One region of the Providencia sp. PROV003 genome, then DNA from elsewhere that is predicted to be linked to it. Evidence: predicted binding sites of a transcription regulator. Region 1 holds the regulator's gene; the other holds the start of a gene.
The links. Region 1 encodes ArgR, which controls arginine synthesis, uptake and breakdown. Its sites were predicted from a motif close to ANTGAATAAAAATACANT; they were not measured.
Positions count from the first base shown of each region.

Region 2: argC (N-acetyl-gamma-glutamyl-phosphate reductase) is a predicted target of ArgR. The motif match lies at 2,376-2,393, and genes of this name have one in related genera.

Region 1 covers NZ_CP096369.1:1,120,775-1,131,570, reverse strand. The annotation lists gene ispB (octaprenyl diphosphate synthase) at 1-303, shown strand, start outside; gene M1F14_RS05115 (DNA-binding protein) at 334-696, opposite strand; gene M1F14_RS05110 (DNA-binding protein) at 830-1,177, opposite strand; gene M1F14_RS05105 (helix-turn-helix transcriptional regulator) at 1,691-1,963, shown strand; gene mdh (malate dehydrogenase) at 2,431-3,369, opposite strand; gene argR (transcriptional regulator ArgR) at 3,864-4,334, shown strand; gene M1F14_RS05090 (DUF6122 family protein) at 4,418-4,831, shown strand; gene M1F14_RS05085 (arylsulfatase) at 4,937-6,661, shown strand; gene M1F14_RS05080 (anaerobic sulfatase maturase) at 6,663-7,838, shown strand; gene mpl (UDP-N-acetylmuramate:L-alanyl-gamma-D-glutamyl-meso-diaminopimelate ligase) at 7,920-9,302, opposite strand; gene fbp (class 1 fructose-bisphosphatase) at 9,467-10,474, shown strand; gene ppa (inorganic diphosphatase) at 10,686-10,796, shown strand, end outside.
Region 2 covers NZ_CP096369.1:945,000-955,795, forward strand. The annotation lists gene metF (methylenetetrahydrofolate reductase) at 43-927, opposite strand; gene argE (acetylornithine deacetylase) at 1,166-2,329, opposite strand; gene argC (N-acetyl-gamma-glutamyl-phosphate reductase) at 2,432-3,436, shown strand; gene argB (acetylglutamate kinase) at 3,451-4,227, shown strand; gene M1F14_RS04180 (argininosuccinate synthase) at 4,272-5,492, shown strand; gene argH (argininosuccinate lyase) at 5,655-7,031, shown strand; gene M1F14_RS04190 (hypothetical protein) at 7,096-7,443, opposite strand; gene oxyR (DNA-binding transcriptional regulator OxyR) at 9,115-10,020, shown strand; gene sthA (Si-specific NAD(P)(+) transhydrogenase) at 10,100-10,796, opposite strand, start outside.

The DNA.
Region 1 (10,796 bases):
GGTAAAAATACAGGTGACGATCTTGATGAGGGTAAACCAACGCTCCCTCTTCTTCACGCCATGCAACATGGTAATGAAGAAGAATCTGCTTTGATCCGCCAAGCGATCGAGCAAGGCAATGGACGCCACTTATTAGATACCGTCCTCGCAACGATGAAACGTTGTGGCTCCCTTGAGTATACCTATGCCCGCGCACAAGAAGAGGCACAAAAAGCCATTGATATGCTAGATGTTATTGATGATTCTATCTATAAAGAAGCATTAATTGGCCTAGCGCACATTGCCATACAACGCCATTCCTAAGATTCACTCATGCGATGCGAGAAAGAGGAGTTATTTTTCCTCTTTCTCTTCTTCACCAATTTGAGCAAGAAGTGATGATAAGCCGTAACGCAAGATATGTTTGACAATTTTATTGCGTTCAGCCTCCGTCAATTGGTAATAGGCTTCTGACCAAATTTGCAGTGCATCTATTCTTTGGCTTTGGTAAGTCACCGATGGCTCACATAAACTGAGTTGCCCTTGAATTTCATCAGGTAAGCTCTCTACATAATATTCAACAGCCTTACCTTGAACGCCCCGTTTGCGACGATGCTTCCAGCCTTCTCGTCTTGCCATTAGGTTTACCCCCTGAGGCGATGTAGGGAGACCTTCTAGCCCTGCTAATTCTTTTGCAGTGAACCACAATTTTTTCATATTTTCACTTTCACGCTTATATTATGAAACCTGCTGTTGCAGCTTTACCAAATCGTCAACTGTTAAAAAAATTTTAGACTCAATATAATATTATTTTTATATACTAATTATTTGCATCTTAAGTATTTGTAAACTATTTATTATTAATTAAATCGATTAGTGCTAAAGCCCCTTCACGCATAATGAATGTCAAAATAATGTCACGCTCCTCGTTAGAAAGCTGGTTATATGCCTCCTGCCAAATAAACGAATTATCATTTCGTTTGACTTGATAAGGTGCAGAAGTTTCATTCACAAACTGGCTTTCAAAAATATCGATAGGCAAAGAACTAATATGATATTCCAACGCTTTTCCTTGAATCCCCCGCCTTTTACGGCTGACCCAATTTTCTCGCCTTGCCATCGCATTTATGCCTTGAGTCGTCATGGGAAGCCCTTGCAACCCGACCAACTCCTTTGCAGTTAGCCATTCCTTGTACATGCTGACCCTCCTAGTCATGATGACAATTTATTTCTAGTTGCTGAAAACTATCTATATTTTCTTAAAAACATTAACTCATTCATTTTATTTATAACTGCAAATAATAATATACAAATAATATTTGTTATTAGTATTCTAATTTCTTTTAATAACAGATAATTAAATGATTTACTCGCTAATAATTTAACTAATTTTATTGAGTAATTTATATATATTACTAATACAAGTAACGGATAACATTAAATACGCCATTTCCACTACTAACTCGAAAGAGTTAGTTTTAATTTCAAAGTTTTATCCTAATTCACAATTATTAACACTGACTTTCTATTTAGTTTCACAAAAACCCCGACAGTTTCATAAAATGAAGTTTTTAGAAAAAACTGGAAATTATTTTGGGAAATTTCTGTTATTTTATTTCCAATAACAGGGAGTTTGTACTGAATGTATCACAGTTTCCCGTTACTCGTACCATTAACTCTACATTATTCTGAGCGAAAAAAGGACTAAAAAATGATTTTACGGAAGTCGGACTGGCATCCAGCAGACATCATCGCCGCTTTACGTAAGCGTGGAACAACTCTGGCCGCTATTTCTAGAGAGGCAGGTCTTAGCTCTTCTACGTTAGCGAATGCACTATCACGCCCTTGGCCTAAAGGGGAATGGATCATTGCCAATTTTTTAGGTATCCATCCTTCTGAAATTTGGCCTAGTCGGTATTATGACCCTATCTCGGGGAACTTATTAGAAAGGAAAGTCAGAGATAAAACACAAGTAGAAAGCTAAAAAAATAATGAATATAAAGCCATTGTTATGAGTTATTATCGGTGGCTTTATATTCTTATACTAACTGATTAATACTAATTGATTAAGTTGAGACAATTTTTATCTAAACCCAAAAACCTTATTGATGGGGCGTTATATTAAGTCATCTATATTTCTTCACTCGATTTGCAATCTCAATATTTCCCCTACAGCCCATTAACTAACAATAAGATGCCCCATATCATTAAGCAGCCAAAAACCACTTGCTTACATCATCGATTATAAATGAGTAAAACAATTAGCCCCTATACAATATTGGCTGGCGTCTATTTTGCATCCATTACTATGGGAAATAAGTACTCATAGATCTTCATTGGAGTCAGTACATGAGGTGAAGAATACCGTGGCGTGGCGTGACAAAAAATAAAAAGGTTGAGTTCTATAGACTTGAACTCAACCTTTTTTTAGTTAGAAAAAATTAATTGGCATTAGCCGTTAATAAATTTTTCGCCTAACTCAATGTCTGCTTTTAATACACTTAACATTTCTTTTAGCGCATTTTCTTCAAACGCACTTAATTTACCCACTGGTAAGTGTTTTTCGATACCATTTTTACCTAAAACAACTGGTTGTGCGAAGAAGCGTGCGTGCTCACCATCACCTTCGGTGTAAACACATTCAACAATATTGCTTTCGCCTTGTAGGCCGCGAATTAAAGATAAGCCTAAGCGTGCTGCTGCTTGGCCCATAGACAGAGTCGCTGACCCGCCACCGGCTTTAGCTTCAACAACTTCTGTACCTGCATTTTGGATACGCTTAGTCAGAGCTGCAACTTCTTCGTCAGTGAAGCTAACACCTTCAATTTGTGATAATAAAGGAAGAATTGTCACTCCTGAGTGACCGCCGATTACAGGAACTTCGATGTCATTGACATTTTTGCCTTTTAATTCAGCAACAAAAGTATTAGAACGAATAATATCCAGTGTTGTCACACCGAATAAACGATTCTTGTCGTAAACACCTGCTTTTTTCAGTACTTCTGCTGCAATTGCAACTGTAGTATTCACAGGGTTAGTAATAATACCAATTAACGCTTTCGGGCAAGTTTCAGCGATTTGTTGGACCAGATTACGAACAATACCCGCGTTAATATTAAACAGGTCAGAGCGATCCATGCCTGGTTTACGCGCAACACCCGCTGAAATAAGAACAATATCAGCACCTTTTAGCGCCGGTTTTGCATCTTCACCAGCAAAACCTGTTACTTTAACATCAGTAGGGATGTGGCTTAAGTCAGCAGCAACACCTGGCGTTACTGGTGCGATGTCGTAGAGGGAGAGTTCTGAACCTGCTGGGAGCTGGTTTTTGAGAAGAAGGGCTAGAGCCTGACCGATACCACCTGCTGCACCTAGGACTGCAACTTTCATTCTGAAACTCCTTAATTTGTACTTTAAAAAGATATCACTTTATTTGTTATACACTTAACACATTACGTATAAAAAACAATTTGTTAACAGATAGAGAGAGAGTTTAACGCTAGAGAACTTGTCTACTAATTGCCAGTATTCTAAACAAATTCCTTATCTGTTAATGAGATAACGGGCACTTTTTTAACAAATAGTTTTTCTTACTATTGATTTTCGCACAATAAGTTGTTTTTACTGTTTATTATTCAAACAAAATCATTTTTATTAACAATAATTTTACAATATTTATTGCGTAAGTTCATTAGCCTATTATGCTGACGCTTAACTATGGGCAAACAAGATAAATTAATGTTTATCATTAACCTCTCCATGGCTCTTTAACTCAAGGGCACATTGAATACTGTTTATAAAATCATCATAACGCAATTTTGTTGCATAAAAATGCACTTTTACGGATAATACAACTCAGTTTAATGCCGAAGAATGGGTTAATTATGCGCACTCCGTCTAAACAAGAAGACTTGGTTAAGGCTTTTAAAGCCCTATTGAAAGAAGAGAAATTCAGCTCACAAGCTGAAATTGTCACAGCTCTCCAAGAAGAAGGCTTCGAAAACATCAATCAATCAAAAATTTCCAGAATGCTGACAAAATTTGGTGCGGTTCGCACCCGTAATGCAAAAATGGAAATGGTGTATTGCCTACCGACAGAGCCCGGTGTTCCTACTGCTACCAGCCCTCTCAAAAATTTGGTGTTGGATATTGACTATAACCCTTCAGTTGTCGTCATTAGAACTAGCCCAGGTGCCGCACAACTTATTGCACGTTTACTAGACTCTTTGGGGAAAGCGGAGGGGATTTTAGGCAGTATCGCGGGAGATGACACGATTTTCTCTACGCCTGCAAATAACTTCACAACGCAAGAACTGTATGAAGCTATCTTAGCGTTGTTTGAACAAGAATTATAATTTTATCGATATTCATTGATATGAAGAGGGAAGTCTTATTTCCCTCTGTTTTTTCTGCCCCCTAACTGCTTTGGGACTTCGCTGTGTTATTCGACATTTTCCGTAACCTCGTACATTATGGTTTCCATTTTTTGATGCCAATTCTATTTGCTTATTTATTTTGGCGAAAAAATTGGAAGATCGCAGCGTTAATCATGATAGCGACTATGGCTATCGATTTAGACCACCTATTAGCAGATCCAATTTTCGACCCTGAGCGTTGCGGTATTGGCTTTCATCCTCTTCATTCCCTTTGGGCTGCTATTGCTTATGTGGTGTTATTATTTATGCCTTCATGGAAGCTCAAGGCTGTCGCTGTAGGTTGCTTATTCCATCTTTTTACAGATTCATTAGATTGTTATATGGGCAGTCTCAAAAAAGAAATGAATGCCCCAATCACGTTGAGCTTAGCTGTCACACAATGCCCTATTTCTGTGCCTTCCTTGAGTGTTAATTAAGCTTTCATTTATACCATAGATATAATTCCAAAGAACGATAGTCATCCATAGCAACAATATTTAATGTTAATGAAACAATTTATCAACAATTGAGGCCGTGGAATGATCAAAAAAACACTATTAGCCGTTGCATTAAGCAGTGCAATATCAAACTTTGCTTACAGCGCCCCCCTTGAAAAACCTAATATTTTAATCATTATCGCCGACGATATGGGGTATTCCGATATCAGTCCTTTTGGCGGTGAGATCCCGACACCTAATTTACAAACAATGGCAGAACAAGGTGTCAGAATGAGCCAGTATTACACCTCACCAATGTCTGCACCTGCACGTTCCATGCTACTCACTGGCGCCACCAATCAGCAAGCTGGTATCGGTGGAATGTGGTGGTACGAAAATACAGTCGGTGAACCAGGCTATGAATTACGGCTAACTGATCGCGTTGTTACCATGGCCGAGCGTTTCCAAGATGCTGGCTATAACACACTGATGTCAGGGAAATGGCACTTAGGCTACAGTTCTGGCTCCAAGCCAACCGATAGGGGTTTTAACCAAGCTTTTGCCTTTATGGGAGGTGGCACTAGCCATTTTGATGATGCAGTTCCTCTTGGTACCGTTGAAAGTTTCCATACCTATTACACGTTAAATGGTAAGAAAACCGCTTTACCTGCGAATTTTTACTCCAGCGAAGCTTATGCACAACAACTTGAAAAATGGATCAAAGAAACACCCAGTGAACAGCCCATTTTTGCTTATTTAGCCTTCACGGCTCCCCATGACCCCCTACAAGCACCAGATGACTGGACCCAGCGTTTTGACGGTCAATATGATGAAGGCTATGGGAAAATTTACCGGCAGAGAATCAACCGATTAAAAAAAATCGGGATTATTACAGATAAAACGCCGATGCCTCACCTTGATTTAGATAAAGAATGGGAACAACTCACCCCCGAAGAAAAACGCTATACCGCTAAAACCATGCAAGTCTACGCCGCCATGATAGCTAATATGGATGAGCAAATTGGCAATGTATTCCAGACGCTAAAAGAAACTGGGCGAGATAAAAACACCATCATTATTTTTGCCACTGATAATGGAGCTAACCCTGCTCAAGGCTTTTATTACGAGGGCGACCCTGCATTTTGGACGCAATTTGATAATAGCTACGAAAACTTAGGCCGTAAAAATTCATTTATTTCAGCAGGCCCTCATTGGGCTAATGTTAGCAATGCTCCGTATGCCAATTACCATAAAACTACTAGCGCACAGGGTGGCATTAATACCAATTTCATTATCAAAGGCCTTGGTATCCATAAAGCGGGTAGTATTGATAATACCCCTATGGCCGTTTATGACATCGCGCCAACCTTATATGAATTTGCCAATATTGACCCCAATAAAAAAATTAAAAATATCAACCCAGTCCCCATTAGAGGAGTTAGCTTTAAACAACATTTTACCCAAGATATCCCCGTTAAAACCCGCTATTCATTTGCCATGGAATTACATAATCAGGCAGCCTTGGTTGAAGGTGATTGGAAACTACGCCGCCTTGTTCCAAACTCGGCAAAAGCAGAAATGGCGCCATGGGAGCTGTTTAATTTAAAAAATGATCCGCTAGAAACGCAAAACGTTGCAACACAACATCCGAAGATCCTTGAGAAACTTCGTCAGCAATATGAACAATTTGCTAAAACTGGCATGGTGATTGAAGCCAAAGGAGAAGCCATTGATTATATTGGTTATGATGAAAAAACAGGTAACTATATTGGTATCGACCCCAAAACGCATAAACGTATTATTCCCTCAGTGAATCAATCAGGGGAATAATATGAAAATCGCCTTTTATGATAGCCTTTCTTCGTTTTCACCGCCCACAAGGGCGGTTGTCCCTTTTCATATTTTGCTTAAACCTGTTGGGGCGGGTTGTAACCTGAAATGTGATTATTGTTATTATCCAGAAGACCAATTACCTAGACCTAAACCCATGATAAAAGAGATGTTAGAACCTTTTATCCGTAATTATATTGCTTCTCAACCAACCTACAGCAAAGAAATTAATTTTGTGTGGCAAGGTGGAGAGCCCCTACTTGCTGGGTTAGATTTTTATAAAAAAGCCATTGATTTGCAGCAAAAATATGCACCAAAGCATGTGAAAATCTCTAATAGTCTACAAACCAATGGTACCTTGCTCACCCCTGCATGGTGCCGCTTTTTAAAGCAGCATAATTTTATTATTGGTGTGAGTTTAGATGGACCAAAAGAAATACATGACCGCTATCGTTTAGACAAAAAAGGCCAGCAAGGTAGTTACAACGCCGTCCTAAAGGGCATAAGGCTTCTACAAGAGTTTGATATTGAATTCAACATCTTGACGGTTGTACATGATGCCGTAGCCAATCAAGCACAAACCATCTATGAGCACTTTATTCAGCTTGGTGTAAAATTTATTCAATTCCAACCATTAATGACCGAAGGTAGTGCGCTTGAACATCAATTTACATTGACGGCTCCTAATTGGGGAAAATTTTTAACTGATATCTATTTACACTGGAAATCTCAACGCCACGTTGGCAATGTACATGTGATGAACATTGAGCACGTTTACAGCCAGTATTTTACCCATGTTAGCCAGACTTGTGTCCACTCAGAACGCTGTGGTACTAACTTGGTCATGGAAGCTCAAGGGCAAATATTTGCCTGCGACCACCAAATAAATAGTAGCCATCACATTGGGAACATCTTAGAACAAACACCTTTGAGTGAACTCGTCCTCAATTCTATAGAGCTACCTTTTGGGCAAAATAAAAGCACCCGCAGAGAATGCCAATCTTGTACGGTAAAAGCGGTTTGCCAAGGCGGATGCCCAGCGCATATCAATTCGATGGGGAAAAACAAGTTATGTGAAGGCTATTTTCAGTTTTTTAATACTGTTATGGCACCGCTAAGGAAATATGAACGTAGTATGCGCGGCGTTCAACAATGGCGGCAAGAAATAGGGTTTTAACGAAGGTTAGTATTAACCAAAAGCCCCTATCTCACAAACTATGATAGGGGGCTTATTTACAGATAAATACGGTTTAAACCATTACTCATCTAATTCTATTTCGGCTTTAGCCTTTAAACCCGCAAGCAATTTGCCATGAATGCCACCAAACCCGCCATTGCTCATCACGAGAATATAGTCGCCAGGTTGAGCCGTCTCAATGACCATATTTGTCAAAGCGTCAATATCAGCGCTCCAACGAGCAGGTTGCACGCATTTCTCTGCAATATCCGTTACCATCCACGGAATATTAGCAGGTTGGAATAAAAAGACTTCATCTGCACGGCCTAAGGCTGGCGCAATATCATTTTTGTTAATCCCCATTTTCATGGTGTTCGAACGAGGTTCGAGTACGGCGATAATGCGTGAAGTCCCCCCCACTTTGCTACGTAATGCTTCTAATGTTGCCAAGATAGCGGTTGGGTGATGAGCAAAATCATCATAAACACTCACACCATTCTCAACACCACGCAGCTCTAACCGCCGACGTGCATTGATAAACTTATCCAAAGCAAGGCAAGCTTCCTTGGCGGGGACGCCGACATGATGTGCTGCGGCTATCGCCATCAATGCATTTTGAATATTGTGATTGCCCACTTGTGACCAAGTGACTTCACCCACTTTCTCTTGTTGATAGTAAACCTCGAAATGGCTACCATCATGATTCAATTTTACTGCCTGCCACTCACCATGCTCACCACCAACAAGCTCCTGTTCACTCCAACAGCCCATACCAATGACTTGTTTTAAGTGATTGTCATTATCTGGTGTGAAAATTTTGCCGCTGGCTGGAACGATACGAACCAGATGGTGGAATTGCTTTTGTATCGCCTCAAGGCTTTCGAAAATATCCGCATGGTCAAATTCAAGGTTATTCAGGACTAACGTTCTCGGGCTGTAATGAACAAATTTAGAACGCTTATCAAAAAATGCACAATCATATTCATCTGCCTCAATAACAAAATATGGGCTTTCCCCTATTTTTGCCGACACATCAAAGTTACCGGGGACACCACCAATTAGGAAACCAGGCTTATAACCACAATCTTCTAACACCCACGCTAACATACCCGCGGTAGTGGTTTTTCCATGCGTCCCTGCCACAGCGAGCACCCAGCGTTCTGGTAATACATGGTCATGTAGCCACTGAGGACCTGAAGTGTAAGGTAAGCCTCTTTCTAATACAGCTTCAACACAAGGGTTACCACGCGTCATGGCGTTACCAATAACCACCATATCCGGTACTGGGTCGAGTTGTGAAGGGTCATAACCTTGAATGAGTTCAATGCCTTGATTTTCAAGCAAAGTGCTCATTGGTGGATACACATTTGCATCAGAGCCCGTGACTTTATGGCCTAGAGAACGAGCCAATATTGCTAAGCTACCCATAAAGGTACCGCATATACCTAAAATATGTATGTGCATTCTTTTTCATCCAATTAGCATGAGGTTTGTCACTATTCTACCCATCAATAGCAGGTTTATAAATGCATTAACCTATTAATCTTTTTTTTATTTAGTTAAACTCTCTGCGCGCGAGGGTACAATACCCCGCAAAACCTTTGTCAATTTTATTCAGGACCTTCGTCATGAAAACATTAGGCGAATTCATCGTCGAAAAGCAACAAGATTTTCCTCATGCAACAGGTGAGCTGACATCATTACTATCAGCAATCAAACTGGGCGCTAAAATTATCCATCGTGATATTAACAAGGCTGGGTTGGTAGATATTCTTGGCACCAATGGTGTTTCGAATATTCAAGGCGAAGTCCAGATGAAGCTAGACCTGTATGCAAACGAAAAACTGAAAGCGGCTTTAAAAGCCCGCGGAGAAGTTGCCGGTATCGCCTCTGAAGAAGAAGACGAAATTGTCATTTTCGAAGGAGATCGTGCTGAAAACGCAAAGTATGTCGTTTTAATGGACCCATTAGATGGTTCTTCAAATATCGATGTAAACGTTTCCGTTGGGACAATTTTCTCAATTTATCACCGTATTACACCAATTGGGCAACCAGTTACTGAAGCGGATTTTCTACAGCCAGGTCATCGCCAAGTTGCTGCCGGTTATGTTGTTTACGGTTCTTCTACTATGTTGGTATACACCACTGGCGTTGGCGTCCATGCATTTACCTACGACCCTTCTTTAGGTGTTTTCTGCCTTTCTCATGAGAAAGTCATGTTCCCATCAGAAGGTAAAATGTACTCTATCAACGAAGGTAACTACATCAAGTTCCCAATGGGTGTTAAAAAGTACATTAAATACTGCCAAGAAGAAGATAAAGCGACAAACCGTCCTTATACCACCCGCTATATTGGCTCTTTAGTCGCAGACTTCCACCGTAACTTGCTTAAAGGGGGGATTTATATTTACCCAAGTACAGCAAGCCATCCAAATGGTAAACTGCGTCTTCTGTATGAGTGCAACCCTATTGCATTCTTAGCTGAACAAGCCGGCGGTAAAGCAAGCGATGGCGCTAACCGCATCCTGGATATTATCCCTAGTGAATTACACCAACGTGCTCCTTTCTTCGTAGGAACAGAGTCAATGGTGGAGAAAGCAGAATCATTCATGCGTGAGTTCCCTGACACCGAATAATTCATATAACTAGCTAATAGGCGGGGCTTCCCGCCTTTTTTGCCCCTTTTTTTCTCCAACTAGTGAGTTTTCCCCCCTTTTACGGCTATAATGTCCCCACGTTATCTACCCTGAGATTTAACTTGCATGGAAATAAGTCATTAATACCGTTTCCACCAGCAGCTTAAAAGTCAGTAGGTAAATTCATTATTCACACAAAGGATACACTTAAATGGGCCTGAACAATGTACCGGCAGGTAAAGATCTGCCAGAAGATATCTACGTTATCATCGAAATTCCAGCTAACGCAGACCCTATCAAATATGAAGTTGATAAAGAATCT
Region 2 (10,796 bases), 180 kb from region 1:
AACTAGCCCCTTTAATGAACTTATGTGCTGTAAACTCGCCCTTTAAGGCCTAACTCCTAACGTATGACAGATTGCATAAGTAAGTTCAGAGCGGTTAAGGGTATAAAAATGGAAATCTTTCACGCCTTCTCTGCTCAAAATTTTGACCATATCCATGGCGATTGAGGCACCAACAAGGTTACGGCTTTCAGGGTCGTTGTCTAACCCTTCATACATTTTGCTCATCCATGCGGGAATGCGTACATTGGTTAATTTGGCAAAACGCTCTAACTGACGGAAATTAGAAACGGGTAAAATACCTGGGACGATTTCAACGTCGATACCTGTTGCAACGCAGCGATCGCGAAAACGGAGGTAGCTTTCAACATCAAAGAAAAATTGGGTGATTGCACGGCTAGCACCTGCATCAATTTTCTTTTTAAGGCTAATTAAATCTGCTTGGGCACTTTTCGCTTCAGGGTGAACCTCTGGATAAGCAGCGACTGAAATATCAAAGTCGGCTTCACCTTTTAATAGTTCAACCAAATCAGTTGCATACATATCGGGTTTATTGCTGTTATCGGGTAGGTCGCCACGTAGAGCTACGATATGGCGTATACCATTATTCCAGTAGTCACGTGCAATGCCTTTTAATTCATCACGGCTCGCATCGATACAGGTTAAATGAGGGGCTGCAATTAAACCTGTTTTATCTTTGATATCTTTAATAATGCTATGGGTTCGATCGCGTTCACCTGAGTTAGCACCATAGGTCACTGATACAAATTTAGGTTTTAAGGTTTTGAGTCTATCGATAGATTTCCAAAGTGTTTGCTCCATCTCTTCACTGCGAGGTGGGAAAAACTCAAATGAAACATTAATTTGGCCATCTAATTCAGCTAAGTTTTGATTTAGCGCTTCGCGCTGGTTTGCGTGAAAAAAACTCATACCCTGTAACCTCGCAATTTGCAGACTCATTATTATCTTTGTGAGTTATGATCTTTATAAATAATCACATCCATGTACGCGTCTATACGTTTAGACGGCTAAATAGAGATTACCGGATATTGGTCGATAGTCAACCCTTAAATTAAATATAGACGCTGAGGTTTTTTCAAAGGTAACAGGAAAAAAATTCATGATAAAAACGCATGGCGCTAAATATAGCCATGCGTTTTTAAGGCAATCATTGATTTTGTTTAGTAAAACAGAAGTGTTCTATCATTTGGCTAATTAGCTGACGAGTCGGTTCTATAAAACGCATATCAATAAACTCATCAGGTTGGTGTGCTTGCTCAATCGAACCTGGGCCAAGTACTAAGGTCGGGCACAGTTCTTGAATGAATGGCGCTTCAGTACAGTAATTTACGGTATCTGCTTTTTGCCCTAGTAACTGTTCAATCACAGCAACCATTTTGTGATCTGTTGGGCATTCATAGCCAGGAATTGGTGGATGCATTGATTCTATTGCTATACGGCCTGGCCATTTGGTGCTGACAGGCTCAAGGGCATGATTTAACATTTCATCCAGATCTTGCAATGTCAGCCCTGGTAGTGGGCGAATATCCATATGCAACTCACAACAGCCGCAGATACGGTTTGCCGCGTCCCCTCCATGAATGTGCCCAAAGTTCATAGTTGGGTATGGAATAACAAAAGCAGGGTTATTAAAACGCTCTTTCAATGTATTTCTGAGCGTCATCAAATGAGAAATCGATTCATGCATTAATTCAATCGCATTAACACCACGCTCTGGGTCACTGGAATGCCCTGATTGCCCAGTAATGCGAATGGCGTTCGATATATGCCCTTTATGTGCTCGTATAGGTTGTAAAGACGTAGGTTCACCAATAATAGCAAAATCAGGGCGTAGTGCTGTGTTAGCCGCAAAATAACGTGCACCTGCCATTGACGTTTCTTCATCAGCAGTTGCTAAGATATGCAGTGGGCGTTGGAGTTTTGTTAAATCCATATCTCTTAACGCATCAACAATAAAGGCGAAAAAACCTTTCATATCTGCGGTACCAAGCCCATATAACTTACCATCGTGCTCAGTCAGCTCGAATGGGTTTTTACTCCAACGGCCCTCATCGAATGGTACTGTGTCGGTATGGCCACATAACATGAGCCCACCGTTACCCTCACCGATAGAAGCGAGTAAGTTGTATTTATCACGTGTTTCCGGCACAGGTTGGATGTTAACCGAAAAACCGAGAGTTTCTAACCAACCACCTAAAAGTTCCACAAGGGCTTTATTGCTTTGATCCAAATGAGAATCAGTCGCACTAATCGATGGAGTGGCAATTAATTGACGATAAATCTCAATAAATGCAGGTAATTTAATATTCACTGTTGACAGCCTTTATCCATAATAGTATCAATATTCATGCACTTTATTTGAATAAAAATACACATTAAACTGTTTGGGTCACGAGTACAAGGTAGAAAGCATATGTTGAACACACTCATTATCGGGGCCAGTGGCTATACTGGAGCAGAATTAGCCGCTTATTTGCAGCGTCACCCTGAAATAAATCTTCAGGGATTAATGGTTTCCGCGCAAAGCGCAGATGCAAATAAACGTTTTTCTGATTTGCATCCTCAGTATAAGGGTATTATTGACCTTCCGGTACAGCCATTAACTGATGTTGCAGAGGCTGCGAAAGGTATTGATGTTGTTTTTCTCGCTACTGCACATGAAGTGAGCCATGACATCGCGCCTCAATTTCTTGAGGCGGGTTGTGTGGTGTTTGACTTATCCGGTGCTTATCGCGTTCAAGACCCTGCGTTTTATACGCAGTACTATGGCTTTGAACATACAAATACCGAATGGTTAATGCAAGCAGTTTACGGTTTAGCTGAATGGCAGACGGATAAAATTCGACAAGCTCAGTTAATTGCTGTTCCGGGGTGTTATCCGACGGTGTCTCAGTTAGCGCTGAAGCCATTAATTGATGCGCAATTACTGGATGACGCAATGTGGCCAGTAATTAATGCAACTAGCGGTGTTTCAGGTGCGGGCCGTAAGGCATCGATGACCAACAGTTTTTGTGAAGTTAGCTTACAGCCATATGGCATCTTTACGCATCGTCATCAGCCAGAAATTGCGACTCATTTAGGTCGGGATGTCATTTTCACTCCTCATCTGGGCAATTTTTCACGAGGAATATTGGCGACTATCACCTGCAAAGTAAAAGCCGGTGTGACCGCAGAGCAGGTTGGTAAAACTTTTAAAGAGGCATATCAAGGCAAACCGTTAGTCCGTTTGTATGAAAAAGGTGTTCCAGCATTGAAATCAGTTGTTGGTACGCCATTTTGTGATATCGGCTATGTATTGAAAGGGGAACACCTGATTTTAGTCGGTACAGAAGATAACCTGCTTAAAGGTGCTGCTGCACAAGCCGTTCAGTGCATGAATATTCGTTTTGGTTTTAATGAAACTCAGTCATTATTTTAATAAGGATCAAACCCATGCAACCCTTAGTGATTAAATTGGGCGGAGTGTTACTTGATAGCACCGAGGCACTTGAAAAGTTGTTTACGGCAATCCAAAGCTATCGCCAGCGACATCAACGTGAGCTAGTGATTGTTCATGGTGGTGGGTGCTTAGTAGATGAACTAATGCAAAAACTACAATTACCTGTCGTGAAAAAACAAGGGTTGCGTGTCACGCCTGCAGACCAAATCGATATTATTACGGGTGCCTTAGCGGGAACAGCTAATAAAACCTTGCTAGCGTGGGCGATAAAATATCAGTTACCTGCGGTAGGTTTGTCGCTGGGTGACGGTCAAAGTGCCATAGTGACTCAATTAAATGAAGAGCTAGGGCATGTTGGAAACGCAAAGCCAGGTAACTCTAATTTATTGAAATTACTTTTGAATTCAGGTTATTTACCAATTGTTAGCTCGATAGGGATCACCCCAGAGGGTGAATTGATGAATGTGAATGCTGACCAAGCAGCCACCGCTATCGCGCAAGCATTAAATGCAGATCTGGTTTTACTGTCTGATGTGAGCGGTATTTTGGATGGTAAAGGCCAGAAAATTGATGAAATGACGACACAAAAAGCCCAAAAATTAATTGAGCAAGGCATCATCACTGATGGAATGATTGTTAAGGTGAATGCTGCACTTGATGCCGCAACGGCCTTACAGCGCTCGGTTGATATCGCAAGTTGGCGTCATGCAGAACAACTTCCTGAGCTGTTTAATGGGACAGCTATCGGAACTCGGATCTTGGCATCATAAATGAGCCATGGAAATAAATATTAATTGAGCGGAATAGGTACGTTATGAAAAAGGGCATTAAAAAAATCGTATTAGCATACTCAGGTGGTCTCGATACATCGGCAATTATTCCATGGTTGAAAGAAAACTATGATGACTGCGAAGTGGTTGCTTTCGTTGCTGACGTAGGGCAAGACAGAGAAGACTTAGTCGGTGTTGAGAAAAAGGCTCTGCAATCAGGCGCATCTGAGTGTTACGTTGTTGACCTGCGCGAAGAATTCGTTAAGGAATATATTTACCCAGTTCTTAAAACAGGTGCGTTATACGAAGGTAGTTATTTATTAGGTACCTCAATGGCTCGTCCTATTATTGCAAAAGCCCAAGTGGAAATTGCCTTAAAAGTAGGGGCTGATGCGGTTGCCCATGGCGCAACAGGTAAAGGGAATGACCAAGTACGCTTCGAAAGCACCTATACTGCGCTTGCGCCGCAATTACAGGTGGTTGCTCCATGGCGTGAGTGGGATCTTCGCTCACGTGAGGCGCTGCTCGATTATTTAAAAGAGCGCAATATCCCAACGACTGCTAGCCTTGAAAAAATTTATAGCCGTGATGAAAATGCGTGGCATATCTCTACAGAAGGTGGTGTATTAGAAAGCACATGGAATGCAGCAAACCAAGACTGCTGGGTATGGACAGTTGACCCACAAGATGCGCCAGATGAAGCTGAACTGGTGACCGTGGGCGTGAAACACGGCGAGGTAGTTTCAGTTAATGGTAAAACATTATCTGCACTAGGTTGCCTAGAAACACTGAATACGCTAGGGGCAAAACACGGTGTTGGCCGTATCGATATCGTTGAAAACCGTTTAGTCGGCATGAAATCTCGCGGTTGCTATGAAACCCCAGGGGGCACCATTATGATGGCGGCTCTGCGTGGTGTTGAGCAATTAGTTCTGGACCGCGATAGCTACAAATGGCGTGAGCAATTAGGCTTAGAAATGTCTTATGTGGTTTATGATGGGCGTTGGTTTGCGCCATTACGCCATTCGCTACAAGCTGCGGCAGAATCATTAGCACAAGATGTCACCGGTGAAGTTGTTCTGAAATTATATAAAGGGCAAGTCACGGCAATTCAGAAGAAAGCGGACAAGAGCCTATATTCTGAAGAATTCGCCACATTTGGTGAAGATGAGGTATATGACCATAGCCACGCAGGCGGGTTTATCCGTCTTTATTCCCTGTCTTCACGTATCCGTGCGTTGAAAGAACAGAATAAAGCTAAGTAACCTATACTCGTCATACTTCAAGTTGCACTGGCGTTGATTGTACACATTGACTTGTCGCTTAGCTGCACCTCGAATTATTGGGAATATAACAGGCTAGATCCCCGGCAGCGTTTAATGCTGTCGGGAGCAAAACTTATTTTATCAATCAGGTAGGGATTAGTTATGGCACTATGGGGTGGGCGTTTTAGCCAGCAAGCGGATCAACGGTTTAAACAGTTTAATGATTCACTGCGTTTTGATTATCGCTTGGCGCAACAAGATATTATTGGCTCAGTCGCATGGTCAAAATCATTAGTCACCGTTGGTGTACTGACTGAGAGCGAACAACAATCTTTAGAACAAGCGCTAAATGCATTGTTAAAAGAAGTGCAAGATAACCCTGAAATTATACTGCAAAGTGATGCAGAAGATATTCACAGCTGGGTTGAAGGTAAACTGATTGATAAAGTTGGTGATTTAGGTAAAAAATTACACACAGGTCGTAGTCGTAATGACCAAGTGGCGACAGATTTAAAATTATGGTGTAAAGACCAAGTCGCATTATTATTAGAAGCGGTCACTGAGCTACAAAAAGCATTAGTCATCACAGCCGAAAATAACCAAGACGCAGTGATGCCAGGCTATACTCATTTACAACGCGCTCAGCCCGTGACATTTGCCCACTGGTGTTTAGCTTATAGTGAAATGTTAGCGCGTGATGAAAGCCGCTTAAAAGACACACTAAAGCGTCTAGACGTTAGCCCATTAGGGTGTGGTGCATTGGCGGGGACAGCGTATGATATTGACCGAGAGCAACTTGCCTCTTGGCTTGGTTTCGCATCTGCGACACGCAATAGTTTAGACACCGTTTCAGACAGAGATCACGTACTCGAATTATTATCTGATGCCAGCATTGGCATGGTGCATTTATCGCGTTTTGCTGAAGATTTAATTTTCTTCAATAGTGGTGAGGCAGGCTTCGTTGAGTTATCTGACAAAGTAACCTCGGGCTCTTCATTAATGCCACAAAAGAAAAACCCAGATGCACTCGAATTGATCCGCGGTAAATGTGGGCGAGTTCAAGGCGCATTAACGGGTATGATGATGACGTTAAAAGGGTTACCGCTTGCTTATAACAAAGACATGCAAGAGGATAAAGAAGGCTTATTTGATGCATTAGACACATGGTTAGATTGTATGCATATGGCAGTGTTAGTCCTTGATGGTATTCAAATTCGTCGCCCACGTTGTGAAGATGCAGCAAAACAAGGCTATGCAAATGCGACTGAGCTGGCGGATTATTTAGTAGCGAAAGGCGTTCCATTCCGTGAAGCGCACCATATTGTGGGTGAAGCGGTTGTTACTGCTATTGCTCAAGGTAAAGCATTGGAAGAAATGGCATTAAGTGATCTGCAAAAATTCAGTGATACTATTCAATTGGATGTGTATGAAATTTTATCGCTGCAATCATGCTTAGATAAGCGGTTAGCAAAAGGTGGGGTATCTCAGAAGCAGGTGGCGAGTGCGATTGTGGAGGCAAAAACAAGGTTGGGGCTTTAATCGGTCATTGTCACCAGAAAATGGGGGGTAGCATGACTACCCCAATTCCCATAACACAGTTCTATTAAATATATTTAACGGTTAGCATGCCTAGTTGTTTCTCTTCGTTAACCCAATTGTATGAATATTCATTTCTGCCATCATTAATAACCTTCCAGCCACTTTTTTGAGTAATATTATTTAGCTCAATACTCTCGGTGGTTAATTCTGTATTATTATTCATACAATGTAATTTAATCTGTGTCTCACTGATATCATTTGTACAATTCGGATGGACAATTGCGCCATAGAAATTAATGGTGCCAGAATCTTGATTCTGAGCGGCATAAGCACTAAATATACTAGAGGCTGTCATTAATAATAAAGCTGTTATTGAACAATGAAATACTTTTTTCGCCATTGAATTTTTCATAATAGAATCCTATAATTTAATTTTGTTTAAAATCAGTTTGTTATATTATCTTGGTTATTTAATAAAAAAGTCGTTTAATGATTATGCATGTTGTACTGATAATAGTGCATGGCCTTTATCTTCATTAGTCCATTTAAATTGGTAAGTGCTATGGTTATTATCTAATTTTTTCTACTCTGTGGATTTTTGCTCTTTAGAGAAATTAATTTTGCTTGTTTCTGTTTTATTTTTTCATTATTAAAATAATTTAAATTTGTTTTATTATTGATGTCATAAGTACAGGGTGAAGCAAAAATAGCAGCTTTAAAATTAATTGTTGTTTGATTCTCTTTAGTTTATACATTTGCTGTGAATAATGAAGTAGCGACTAAAGTTAACGCTAATACTGAAGAGATATTTTTAATAGTCATGATATTAACTCCTAATTTAAAGTCTATATAGTTTGGTTGATTTTAATTTGCTCATGTCTTGCTATGGAAGAATTATAAAACGAAAAACGCGTTAAAGGTGTAAATGTGAAAATTCAAATGTGTGAAAATATAATAGAAATAGGGGATGTATAGAATCTATTCAGTTTAATGTTCTATAGTGGAATTTTTATCATCATCTATTAATTTGCCTTTTTGGGTTTTTAATGTTCTGAGTTTGTGGTTTTATCTCTCTTTTTGATGGTTTAATCTGCTGTGGTTTTTTTGATAGTGACAGCGAGTAGAGCTCTATTTATATATAAAGTAGTCAGGTTACATTGAGATTTTGAATTAACTTTCAAACAGAAACTTACAAAGATTAATAATAAATGAAAACAAATATAACAAAATGTTTCTAAAAAAAGGCTAACCAAGCCCATTTTTAAACTTTTGGAGAGTAAAGCTACCTTGTTTTTCGAGTTATTTCGCTTAAAACTACATTGTGATTAATATAAATGTTTCAATATTACATCCAATTATATTGGAACTCCCCAAATTGATGTTTGACGTCTTTATTTTTGCTTGCTTGCCCTATTAGTTGTTGCTCATGTTAAGGCGCAATTCTTTTTTGTACTTACAAAAAGAGAAGGCTAAATGGGGGGGCTCTTTACTAAATTACATTGCTGATCTCTATTACGCCTTTTGTTGTTATTTGTTTTCAGCAGCTTCATTTGCTTACTTGGCCGTTTCAGCTCTCTTCAATACTCAGTTTTGTTATCATTAACATGCGGTATAGGGTATCGACAGTATGGCGACATTCTTTAATTATTTAATGAGGTATTTTTAACTTGTGAGGGGATAAAGTGTGGTAATAGTAGCATCCATAGTATTTTAGCTCCTCGTGTCATTATCACGGATGAAAGCTTTTTAGAAGCGACTAGACTGGATATAAACTATTATTTGGGGGAGGTTTGTTTATGTACTCATATAAAATTGAAGAAAGGTTTACTTTAATTTGATGTCATAAATACAATTTATAATTGTTTGATTCCTATTTTTTTTTGTGAAAAATGGAGGGAACAGAATTGAGTCATTTTATTTCTAAATGTTACTATTTATTTCAATGAGTGGGTTATTTATGCTGAAATGGGATGAAACACGGTGTTTTTTAATATATCAATAGATATAACAAACTAATATCGATATAGTGATTGGTATTATCTATCTTTGGTTTGGCAAAGAATTCACGAAAGGAAATAGGAATATGAATATTCGAGATTTGGAGTACCTTGTTGCACTAGCTGAACATAAACACTTTAGACGTGCCGCGGATTCTTGTCATGTTAGCCAACCAACATTGAGTGGACAAATTCGTAAGCTAGAAGAAGAGCTTGGTGTTATGCTACTAGAAAGAACTAGTCGTAAAGTTCTTTTTACTCAACAAGGTTTATTACTCGTTGAACAGGCTCGAACTATTTTGCGAGAAATAAAAGTACTGCAAGAAATGGCCGCGTTGCAAGGCGAGAGTATGTCTGGCCCATTGCATATCGGTTTGATACCTACAGTGGCACCGTACTTATTACCACATATCATTCCTCAATTGCACCAAGCACACCCTAAATTAGAAATTTACTTACATGAAGCACAAACTCAGCAATTACTGGCTCAGTTAGATAGTGGTAAATTAGACTGTGCAATTTTAGCGGAAGTGAAAGAAACAGATCCTTTTATTGTTGTCCCTTTATTTGAAGAACCCATGAAATTAGCTATCTATGAAAGCCATCCATGGCATGGGCGTGACACCATTGAAATGGGTGAATTATCAGGTGAAAAGCTATTAATGCTAGAAGATGGCCATTGTTTGCGTGACCAAGCTATGGGCTTTTGTTTCCAAGCGGGCGCTAAAGAGGATACGCATTTTAGGGCGACTAGTTTAGAAACGTTACGCAACATGGTCGCGGCAGGAAGTGGGATTACACTATTACCTGATTTAGCGGTACCAAATGAAGTTTGCCGTGATGGCGTTTGCTATTTGAATTGTATTGAGCCAGAACCGAAACGTACGATTGTTTTAGTTTATCGTCCGGGGTCTCCATTAAGAGGTCGCTATGAGCAATTAGCAGAAACTATTTATAACTCGATGGATCACTATTATAAGAATCGAGTTTAGGAATAAAGCTCGCTAATTGTTTACATCTCAAAAAGATATGATGGTTGCCAGAAAAACAGGCAACCATAATTGCACATCACTAAAATAAGCGGTTTAAGCCATTTAATGCAGCGACACGGAAAGCTTCTGCCATAGTAGGGTAATTGAATGTGGTATTAACGAAATATTCAATGGTATTACCTTCACCTTTTTGTTCCATAATAGCTTGGCCGATATGAATAATCTCAGCCGCCCTTTCACCGAAACAGTGAATACCTAATATTTGTAGCGTTTCTCTATGAAATAGTATTTTTAAACTGCCGACATTCATCCCAGCAATTTGAGCTCGAGCTAAATGTTTAAATTGCGCTCGGCCAACTTCGTAAGGTACTTTCATTGCCGTCAGCTCTTGTTCTGTTTTACCAACAGAACTAATTTCAGGAATGGTATAAATCCCCGTTGGAATATCCTCAACTAAATGTGCATTACCTAAACTACCGCCGATTGCACGAGCTGCAATTCGCCCTTGGTCATAGGCAGCAGACGCTAGACTTGGGTAGCCAATCACATCACCAACAGCATAAATGTGTTCATTCGTTGTTCGGTAGGCTTTGTTGACTTTAACTAAACCACGGCCATCCGCTTCGATTCCTACATTGGCGAGACCTAAACCGTCAGTGTTACCTGTTCTTCCGTTCGCGTACAGTAAACAGTCAGCTTTGACTTTTTTACCTGATTTAAGGTGAACAATGACCCCGTCATCTAAACCCTCTATCTTTTCATATTCTTCATTATGG